2 linked regions of the Massilia sp. METH4 genome follow. The protein of the gene in region 1 interacts with the protein of each later gene in a pairwise test. Links are inferred from orthologs where the notes say so. Each region holds a gene or a part of one and is shown in the gene's direction. Other genes may lie near its edges.

What was found. The genes of interacting proteins can lie anywhere in the genome.
Region 2: the proteins of gyrA (region 1) and gyrB interact in binary tests that used the Escherichia coli proteins (3 or more experiments, as listed by UniProt). The link is inferred for Massilia sp. METH4 from one-to-one orthologs.

What each region holds. Positions count from the first base shown.
Region 1 is NZ_CP146614.1:3,360,217-3,365,729, forward strand. The notes cover bases 899-4,107. They hold gyrA (DNA gyrase subunit A), read left to right. Parts: upstream 899-1,237; coding sequence 1,238-3,907; downstream 3,908-4,107. Other genes in these bases: V6Z91_RS14815 (DUF2059 domain-containing protein), read left to right, coding at 3,984-4,107. Outside these bases: outer membrane protein OmpA, read right to left, coding at 40-750; more of V6Z91_RS14815, read left to right, coding at 4,108-4,547; serC (3-phosphoserine/phosphohydroxythreonine transaminase), read left to right, coding at 4,558-5,513. UniProt on the Escherichia coli protein: A type II topoisomerase that negatively supercoils closed circular double-stranded (ds) DNA in an ATP-dependent manner to maintain chromosomes in an underwound state.
Region 2 is NZ_CP146614.1:1,462,030-1,466,086, forward strand. The notes cover bases 1-3,099. They hold gyrB (DNA topoisomerase (ATP-hydrolyzing) subunit B), read left to right. Parts: upstream 1-350; coding sequence 351-2,849; downstream 2,850-3,099. Other genes in these bases: dnaN (DNA polymerase III subunit beta), read left to right, coding at 1-292; V6Z91_RS06505 (hypothetical protein), read left to right, coding at 3,082-3,099. In the rest of the region: more of V6Z91_RS06505, read left to right, coding at 3,100-4,057. UniProt on the Escherichia coli protein: DNA gyrase negatively supercoils closed circular double-stranded DNA in an ATP-dependent manner to maintain chromosomes in an underwound state.

The sequences.
Region 1 (5,513 bases):
ATCCCGCCGAAGCGGGATTTTTTTGACCGGGGACCGGAATTACTTGCGGGTGCCCACGACTTCGATTTCCACGCGGCGGTTCTTCGCGCGGCCTTCGGCGGTCTTGTTGTCGGCGACCGGCTGCTTCTCGCCCTTGCCTTCGGTGTACACGCGGTTGCCTTCGATGCCCTTCGACAGCAGGTAGGCCTTCACGGATTCGGCGCGGCGCACGGCCAGCTTCTCGTTGTAGGCGTCGGTGCCGACGGAGTCGGTGTGGCCAACGGCAATCACGACTTCGGTGTTGATGGTGCCCAGCTTGTCGGACAGTTCATCCAGCGCCTGCTTGCCTTCCGGCTTCAGCACGGCCTTGTCGAAGTCGAAGAAGGCGTCGGCGTTGTAGCTGACTTTCTCGGACGTTGGTACCGGTGCCGGTGCCGGAGCAGGTGCCGGGGCGGGTGCCGGTGCCGGAGCGGCCGGCGGCGGCGGTGCCACGCACTTGCCGTTTTCCAGGCGCTCGGGTTCCACGCAGATCGGCAGGTCGCAGCCCGGCACGGCGTCGGCCGGGGTCCAGTAGCCGGTGCGCCAGCACAGGCCGAACGGGTTACGGGCGATCACGCCGCGGGCGTCCTGCACGTAGGCGCTCTTCGGCGTTGCGGCCTTGACGTCCTGGGTCACGGGCGCGAACGGCGGCGCGGTCGGCTTGTCCTGCGCGGCCACGGAGCCTGCGAGAACGGCCGACACGGCGAAGATGCTGGAGATCAGTTTTTTCATGTTTTTGTTTCCTTTCGGTTGGTATCGGCAGCCTGCGCCGCGCGACGATGTTGCCAAAATGCGAGCGGCGCGAATACTAACATGCACCCTCCAGCTCTACGAAATAGCTTCATGAAGAAGCAAGAGGGGAGGCCAACGAACAACGCTGACTGCCGATTTGCGATTCAGCCAAGTTTGTATTTCCGTCATTTTGCCATACCCGCCCGTATCGCACGAATCCCGCCCTTATCGAGTCGGCTGTGGACGGCTGCCGCATTCGACCAAAATGTTGTGTTGTTGCAACGTCATCACGGCGAGCGGCGATGATATGGCATGAATGTGTCCGTACGATTACATGCGGATTCTGCACAAAGCCGGGCAAGCGTGGCGCCCTGTGGCCCAGGGGAAAGAGCCCGATCGGCCGGGGGTGATGCCCACATGGTAAAATCGTGCGATTGCCTGCCCGCCAAAGGGGCCGGCGCCAACGTCAGAGAAGATCGACCCGCCAATGGATCAATTCGCAAAAGAAACAATCCCCATTTCACTCGAAGAAGAGATGCGCAAGAGCTACCTCGATTACGCCATGAGCGTGATCGTGGGCCGTGCCTTGCCGGATGCGCGCGATGGCCTGAAGCCGGTACACCGCCGCGTGCTGTACTCCATGCACGAGAGTAACTACCACTACAACCGGCCATACGTGAAGTGCGCCCGCGTGGTGGGCGACACGATGGGTAAGTACCACCCGCACGGCGACGCGTCGATCTACGACACGCTGGTGCGCATGGCACAGGACTTCTCGCTGCGCTACACGCTGGTCGACGGCCAGGGCAACTTCGGCTCGATCGACGGCGACGCCGCCGCGGCCATGCGTTACACCGAGTGCCGCCTGGACAAGATCGCCGGCGAACTGCTGGCCGACATCGACAAGGAAACCGTCGACTTCCAGCCGAACTACGACGGCAAGGAAAAAGAGCCGACGGTGCTGCCGACCCGCGTGCCGAACCTGCTCATCAACGGTTCCTCGGGCATCGCGGTCGGCATGGCCACCAACATCCCGCCGCACAATCTGCGCGAAGTCATCAACGGCGCGCTGCACGTGCTGGCTAACCCGGATTGCTCGGTCGACGAACTGATCGAACTGATCCCCGCGCCCGACTTCCCGACCGGCGGCACGATCTATGGCGTGTCCGGCGTGCGCGATGGCTACCGCACGGGCCGCGGCCGCGTGGTCATGCGTGCCAAGACGCACTTCGAGGAATACGGCAAGGATGGCGGCCGCATGGCCATCATCGTCGACGAGCTGCCCTACCAGGTCAACAAGAAGTCGCTGCTCGAGCGCATCGCCGAGAACGTGCGCGACAAGAAGCTCGAAGGCATTTCCGACATCCGCGACGAATCCGACAAGTCGGGCATGCGCGTGGTGATCGAGCTGAAACGCGGTGAAGTGCCGGAAGTAGTGCTGAACAACCTGTACAAGCAGACACAGTTGCAGGACACCTTCGGCATGAACATGGTGGCGCTGGTGGACAACCAGCCCAAGCTGATGAACCTGAAGGACCTGTTGTCGGTCTTCCTGTCGCACCGCCGTGAAGTGGTCACGCGCCGCACCGTGTTCGAGCTGCGCAAGGCGCGCGAGCGCGGCCACGTGCTGGAAGGCCTGGCCGTGGCGCTGGCCAACATCGACGACTTCATCGCCATCATCAAGGCCGCACCGACGCCGCCGCTGGCGAAGACGGAGCTGATGGCGCGCGCCTGGGATTCTTCCCTGGTGCGTGAAATGCTGGCCCGTACCGGCGAGGGCGGCGAGGTGGACATCAACGCGTTCCGCCCCGAGCACCTGCCGAAGCACTACGGCATGCAGCCGGGCGGCCTGTACAAGCTCTCCGACGACCAGGCGCAGGAAATCCTGCAGATGCGCCTGCAACGCCTGACCGGCCTGGAACAGGACAAGATCGTCAACGAGTACAAGGACGTGATGGCGCAGATCGCCGACCTGCTCGACATCCTGGCCAAGCCGGCCCGCGTGACGGCGATCATCGGCGACGAGCTGAACGCGGCCGTGAACGAATACAGCGTCAAGGACGAACGCCGCTCGACGATCGAGCACAACGCCACCGACCTGGAAACGGAAGACCTGATCACGCCGCAGGACATGGTGGTGACCCTGTCGCACATGGGCTACATGAAGGCCCAGCCGATTTCCGAATACCGCGCGCAGAAGCGCGGCGGCCGCGGCAAGCAGGCCATGGCGACGAAGGACGAGGACTGGATCGACCAGCTCTTCATCGGCAACACGCACGACTACATCCTGTGCTTCTCCAACCGCGGCCGCATGTACTGGCTGAAGGTGTGGGAAGTGCCGCAAGGCTCGCGCAACTCGCGCGGCAAGCCGATCGTGAACATGTTCCCGCTGCAGGACAATGAAAAGATCACCGTGGTGCTGCCGCTCTCCGGCGAGAACCGCACGTTCCCGGAAGATCACTATGTGTTCATGGCCACCAGCCTCGGTACCGTGAAGAAGACGCCGCTGAAGGACTTCAGCAATCCGCGCAAGGCCGGCATCATCGCCGTGGACCTGGACGAGGGCGACTTCCTGATCGGCGCCGCGCTCACCGACGGCAAGCACGACGTGATGCTGTTCTCCGACGCCGGCAAGGCCGTGCGCTTCGACGAGAACGACGTGCGCCCGATGGGCCGCACGGCGCGCGGCGTGCGCGGCATGAACCTGGACGAAGGCCAGAACGTGATCGCGCTGCTGGTGGCCGAGACGGAAACGCAGTCCGTCCTGACGGCCACCGAGAACGGCTACGGCAAGCGTACCCCGATCACCGAGTACACCCGCCACGGCCGCGGCACGAAGGGCATGATCGCGATCCAGACGAGCGAGCGTAACGGCAAGGTCGTTGCCGCCACCCTGGTCGATCCGAGCGACGAGATCATGCTGATCACGACGGGCGGTGTGCTGATCCGCACGCGCGTTTCCGAAATCCGCGAGATGGGCCGTGCCACCCAGGGTGTCACACTGATCGCCGTGGAGGATGGCACGCACCTGTCCGGCCTGCAGCGCATCGTCGAGGCGGACGCGGACGAGGTGGATGCCGAATCCCAGGCCGACGCCCAGGCCGTGGCGGAGGCGCCCGCGGCCGATCCGGCCGAGGGCGATCCCCTGGCCGAGTAACACAGCCCCGCGGGCCCGTCCGGATAGCTGGACCGGGCCCGCGGTTTTTTCATCCCACCGAAACGGATGCCCGACCATGAAGAAAATCGCTGCAACCCTGCTCGTGTCGCTGGCCTGCGCCAGCGCCTTCGGCCAGGCGGCACCTGCGCAGCTGTCGACCCAGCCGCCCGATGCGAAAGCCACCGCCGCCGCCCGCGAGCTGCTCGATGCGATGAACTACCGCGCCACCACCACGGCCGCGATGAAGCAGATGACGGCCAATATGCCGGCCATGATGCGCGGCGGCGCCGAGCAATCGATCCGCAACAATGCCCAGCTGTCGGACAAGGAAAAGGCCGAGAAGCTGGCCCAGGTCGACAAGATGGTGCCGCAGGCCGTGGCCGCCATCACCAAGGTGCTGGAAGACCCGAAGCTGACCGACGAGATGATGGCCGAGGTGGTGCCGCTGTATGCGCGCCATTTCACGGCCGACGAGATGAAGCAGCTGGCCGCGTTCTACCGCACGCCGGTCGGCAGGAAATCGCTGCAGGCGATGCCCAAGCTGATGGGCGAAGCCATGCAGGTGGGCCAGCGCGTGATCGCGCCGCGCATCAACAAGGTGATGCAGGAGTTGAATGCCCAGCAGCAGGCAAAGAAATAAGGAAGCGCGCGTGACGACCATCTACAACTTCTCCGCCGGCCCGGCCGTGCTGCCGAAAGAGGTGCTGCAGCAGGCCGCCGCCGAAATGCTGGACTGGCATGGCAGCGGCATGTCCGTGATGGAAATGAGCCATCGCGGCCCCGAGTTCATCTCGATCTACCGCCAGGCCGAAGCGGACCTGCGCGAACTGCTGGCCGTGCCGGACAATTACCGCATCCTGTTCATGCAGGGCGGCGGGCTGTCGCAGAATGCCGTGATCCCGATGAACCTCGTCGGGCGCAAGAGCGACCCCGTCGTCGACTTCGTTCACACCGGTTCGTGGTCCGGCAAGTCGATCAAGGAAGCGGCGCGCTATGCGAAGGTGAATGTGGCCGCGTCGGCGGAGGCGAACGGCTACACGGCCGTGCCGCCGCAGGCCGAGTGGAAGCTGACGCCGGACGCGGCCTACCTGCACCTGTGCACCAACGAGACGATCGACGGCGTGGAGATCGACTTCGCTCCCGATGTGCCGGCCGGCGTGCCGATCGTGGCCGACATGTCGTCGCACATCCTGTCGCGCCCCGTCGACGTGGCGAAATACGGCCTGATCTTCGGCGGCGCGCAAAAGAACATCGGCCCGGCCGGCGTGACCGTCGTGATCGTGCGCGACGACCTGATCGGCCATGCGTTGCCGTTCTGCCCGTCCGCGTTCGATTTCAAGAACGTGGCCGCCAACGAATCCATGTACAACACGCCGCCCACGTACGGCATCTACATCGCCGGCCTGGTCTTCCAGTGGCTGAAGAAGAACGGCGGCGTGGCGGCGATGGAACAAAAGAATATCGAGAAAGCCAGGCTGCTGTACGCGGCACTGGATGCGGACGACTTCTACCAGAACCGTGTCGCATCCCCCTACCGTTCGCGGATGAACGTACCGTTCTACCTGCGCGACGAATCGAAGTACGAAGCATTCCTGGCCGGCGCGAA
Region 2 (4,057 bases), 1.9 Mb from region 1 along the record:
CGCCATCATGACGAGCGATAAGTTCAAGGGCGTGCGCTGCATCATCAGCCCGGGCTCGCTGAAGATCTCGTCCACCAACGCGGACCAGGAAGAAGCGGTCGAGGAACTGGAAATCGACTACGGCGGCGACGGCATCGACATCGGCTTCAACGTCACCTACCTGCTGGACGTGCTGAACAACCTGAAGTGCGACCAGGTCAACGTGGCGCTAGGCGATTCCAATTCGTCCGCCCTGATCTCGATCCCGGACAATCCCGACTTCAAGTACGTCGTGATGCCGATGCGGATCTGATCGGCCGATCGCACGCAGTTAGAAATCGACAGTAATACGTTTTTTGAGAAAGTAGTCCATGTCCGAAAGCCACAACGAAGTACCTGCGCAGGCCAAGTCCGAGGAATACGGCGCCTCCTCGATCCAGATCCTGGAAGGCCTGGAAGCAGTCCGCAAGCGCCCCGGCATGTATATCGGTGACACCTCGGACGGCACCGGCCTGCACCACCTCGTGTTCGAAGTGCTGGACAACTCGATCGACGAAGCGCTGGCCGGCTACTGCTCCGAGATCCACGTGACGATCCACTCGGACAACTCGATCTCGATCACCGACAACGGCCGCGGCATTCCGGTGGGCCTGAAGATGGACGACAAGCACGAACCGAAGCGCTCCGCCGCCGAGATCGTGCTGACGGAACTGCACGCTGGCGGCAAGTTCGACCAGAACTCGTACAAGGTATCCGGCGGCCTGCACGGCGTGGGCGTATCGTGCGTGAACGCGCTGTCGAAACTGCTGCGCGTGACGATCCGCCGCGACGGCAAGGTGCACCAGATGGAATTCGTGCGCGGCGTGCCGCAGAACCGCGAAATCGAAATGCGCGACGGCGTGGCCACTTCCCCCATCAAGGTCATCGGCGAAACGGACAAGCGCGGCACCGATGTGCATTTCTGGGCCGACGAACAGATCTTCACGCACGTGGAATTCCACTACGAGATCCTGGCCAAGCGTATCCGCGAGCTGTCGTTCCTGAACAATGGCGTGAACATCAAGCTATCCGACCAGCGCTCGGGCAAGGAAGAAGTGTTCGCCTTCGAAGGCGGTACGCGCGGCTTCGTCGAATACATCAACAAGGCGAAAACGGTGCTGCACCCGACCGTGTTCCAGGCCACTGGCGAACGCCAGTCCGACCAGGGCACGACGATCTCCGTGGACGTGTCGATGCAGTGGAACGATGCCTTCAATGAACAGGTACTCTGCTTCACGAACAACATTCCGCAGCGCGACGGCGGCACCCACCTGACCGGCCTGCGCGCGGCGATGACCCGCGTGATCAACAAGTACATCGACGAGAACGACTTTGCCAGGAAGGCAAAGGTGGAAATCTCCGGCGACGACATGCGCGAGGGTCTGACCTGCGTGCTGTCCGTGAAAGTGCCGGAACCGAAGTTCTCGTCGCAGACAAAGGACAAGCTGGTGTCCTCCGAAGTGCGCGGCCCCGTCGAGGAGATCGTCGCGAAGACGCTGACCGACTTCCTGATGGAGAAGCCGAACGACGCCAAGATCATCTGCGGCAAGATCGTGGAAGCCGCGCGCGCCCGCGAAGCAGCCCGCAAGGCCCGCGACCTGACGCGCCGCAAGGGCGTGATGGATGGCCTGGGCCTGTCGTCGAAACTGGCCGACTGCCAGGAACGCGACCCGGCGCTGGCCGAGCTGTACATCGTCGAGGGTGACTCCGCAGGCGGCTCCGCCAAGCAGGGCCGCGACCGCAAGTTCCAGGCGATCCTGCCGCTGCGCGGTAAAGTCCTGAACGTGGAAAAGGCGCGCTTCGAGAAGATGCTGTCCTCCGAGCAGATCACCACGCTGATCGCCACGCTGGGCACGTCGATAGGCCCGGACGAATTCAATGCCGACAAGCTGCGCTACCACCGCATCATCATCATGACCGACGCGGACGTCGACGGCGCCCACATCCGCACCCTGCTGCTGACGCTGTTCTACCGCCAGATGCCGCAGCTGGTGGAGCGCGGCCACGTGTATATCGCCCAGCCGCCGCTGTACAAGGTGAAGGCCGGCCGCGACGAGCGCTACCTGAAGGACGACGCCGAGGAAGCGACGTACATGATGACGGTGGCGCTGAACACCGCCGTGCTGACGCCGCGCGACGGCGCCGACCCGATCACCGGCGAAGCGCTGGGCGAACTGGCCCGCCAGTACAACCTGGCCAACGCCGTGATGCTGCGCCTGACCCGCGTGATCGACCGCGCCGCGCTGACCGCCATCATGACCGGTGTCCAGCTCGACCTGTCCTCCGTGGATGCCGCCCGCGTATCGGCCCAGGCGCTGTCCGATAACATCAACGACCCAGCCGTGACCGTGTCCGTGCGCTCGGATGAGATGTCCGAAAAGCACATGCTGTGGATCGAGCGGATGCATCACGGGAACGTGAAGGTGTCCACCATCGATTCCGACTTCGTCGGCGGGGCCGACTATGCCGTGCTGTCGAATGCTGCTTCCACGTTCACTGGCTTGATCGGTGAGGGTGCCCTCATCCGCCGCGGCGAAGGCGAGCGGACCAAGGAAGCTGCCGTACGGGACTTCCATGATGCGATGCAGTGGCTGCGTGATGAAGCTGAGCGCACTGTTTCCAAGCAGCGCTACAAGGGTCTGGGGGAGATGAATCCTGAGCAGCTGTGGGAGACCACCATGGATCCGACCGTTCGCCGTTTGCTGAAGGTGCAGATCGAGGATGCTATCGCGGCGGATCAGATCTTTACCACGCTGATGGGGGATGATGTGGAGCCGCGCAGGAACTTCATTGAGACGAATGCGCTGCGGGCGGGGAATATTGACGTTTGATGTTTTCTTCGCAGCAAGAAAGGGGCCTCATGGCCCCTTTTTCTTTTTATGGTCGAGTAATCCGGAGCGAGCGCGTGGCTATCATGATCGGATCATGAAAATACAACAGACCAGTGCTCCGATATTCTTCCACGGTTCACTGTTATAGACTCTGAGCTCACCTATTGGCGTCAGAGGTCCCATGACAAGCCCATCACTTCTGCGACATAATCGATTCAAGTTGCTGTCAAGCATGAAGAGCAGGACGCTTCAATACTTGGTCGAAAACCCCGTCAAGTCGGGAGCAACTCTGCTCTTTATTTCAGGTAGCCTCTTGCTCTTCATGTTCTTCCTGCGGATAGAATTCCTGCCGGATATCGACATCAAATCGATATCTTCGGTATTGTACGCAATAGCTCTGCTAGGCCTCTTCCTTGCAACTTACACGATGGTCATGCTGGTCGCACCAGGTTTTTTGCTAGCCGAAGCAAAGAAGCAAACAAGTGGCCTGCTACCCCGACACGTATTTCTGGTAGCGATGACGACGATCGGATGCTGGGCAATCGTAATATTCGCACTCTACGAGGTTCCGGGGTTTCCTCGGGGCCGGGCGGCAATGATCAGCATTGGTGCGATCGTATTATGCATGCCCTATGTATTCCTCTTCTGGCTAGGGTTGAAACCTGAGGGCGACCCCAGCATGACACGACGGGATCGCTACGGAAAAGCCTATGCATGGTCCACGGCCACGGCTGCTCTGCTGTTTCTGTTGACTGTGGCTCCGATGAGTCTTATCGGTGTCATCGGACTCACTGGCGACATTCGTACCGCGAGCGGAGCCAAGGGTGCGCTACTGATCTCCTGCTTTCCAATGATGATCATTGCCGGGTCGGTTTTGATTGGAAGCGCTCCAGGACTATCACCCTTGAAAGCGGCAGCCATTATCGCCCCGGTATTGCTTTTCTTCGTGCTGCTGGTAACCGGTAGCTTTTCAGCTTTTTCGACAATCGCCATAAAGGCCCTTGGTCAAGGGGAAATCACAGCATCTCGCATCGCAATCGATGGCAGCACTTGTGGCGAGATAAATGCAGCTCTTGGATACGAGGTATGCATGCCTGGCGGAGAAAAACATGTCACGGCAATCTGCCCTGTCATGATCAGATCGCGCATCGGCGCACAGGCTGTTCTTGAATTCTCTTATATGCATGCGCGGAACTCTGATATGGAGC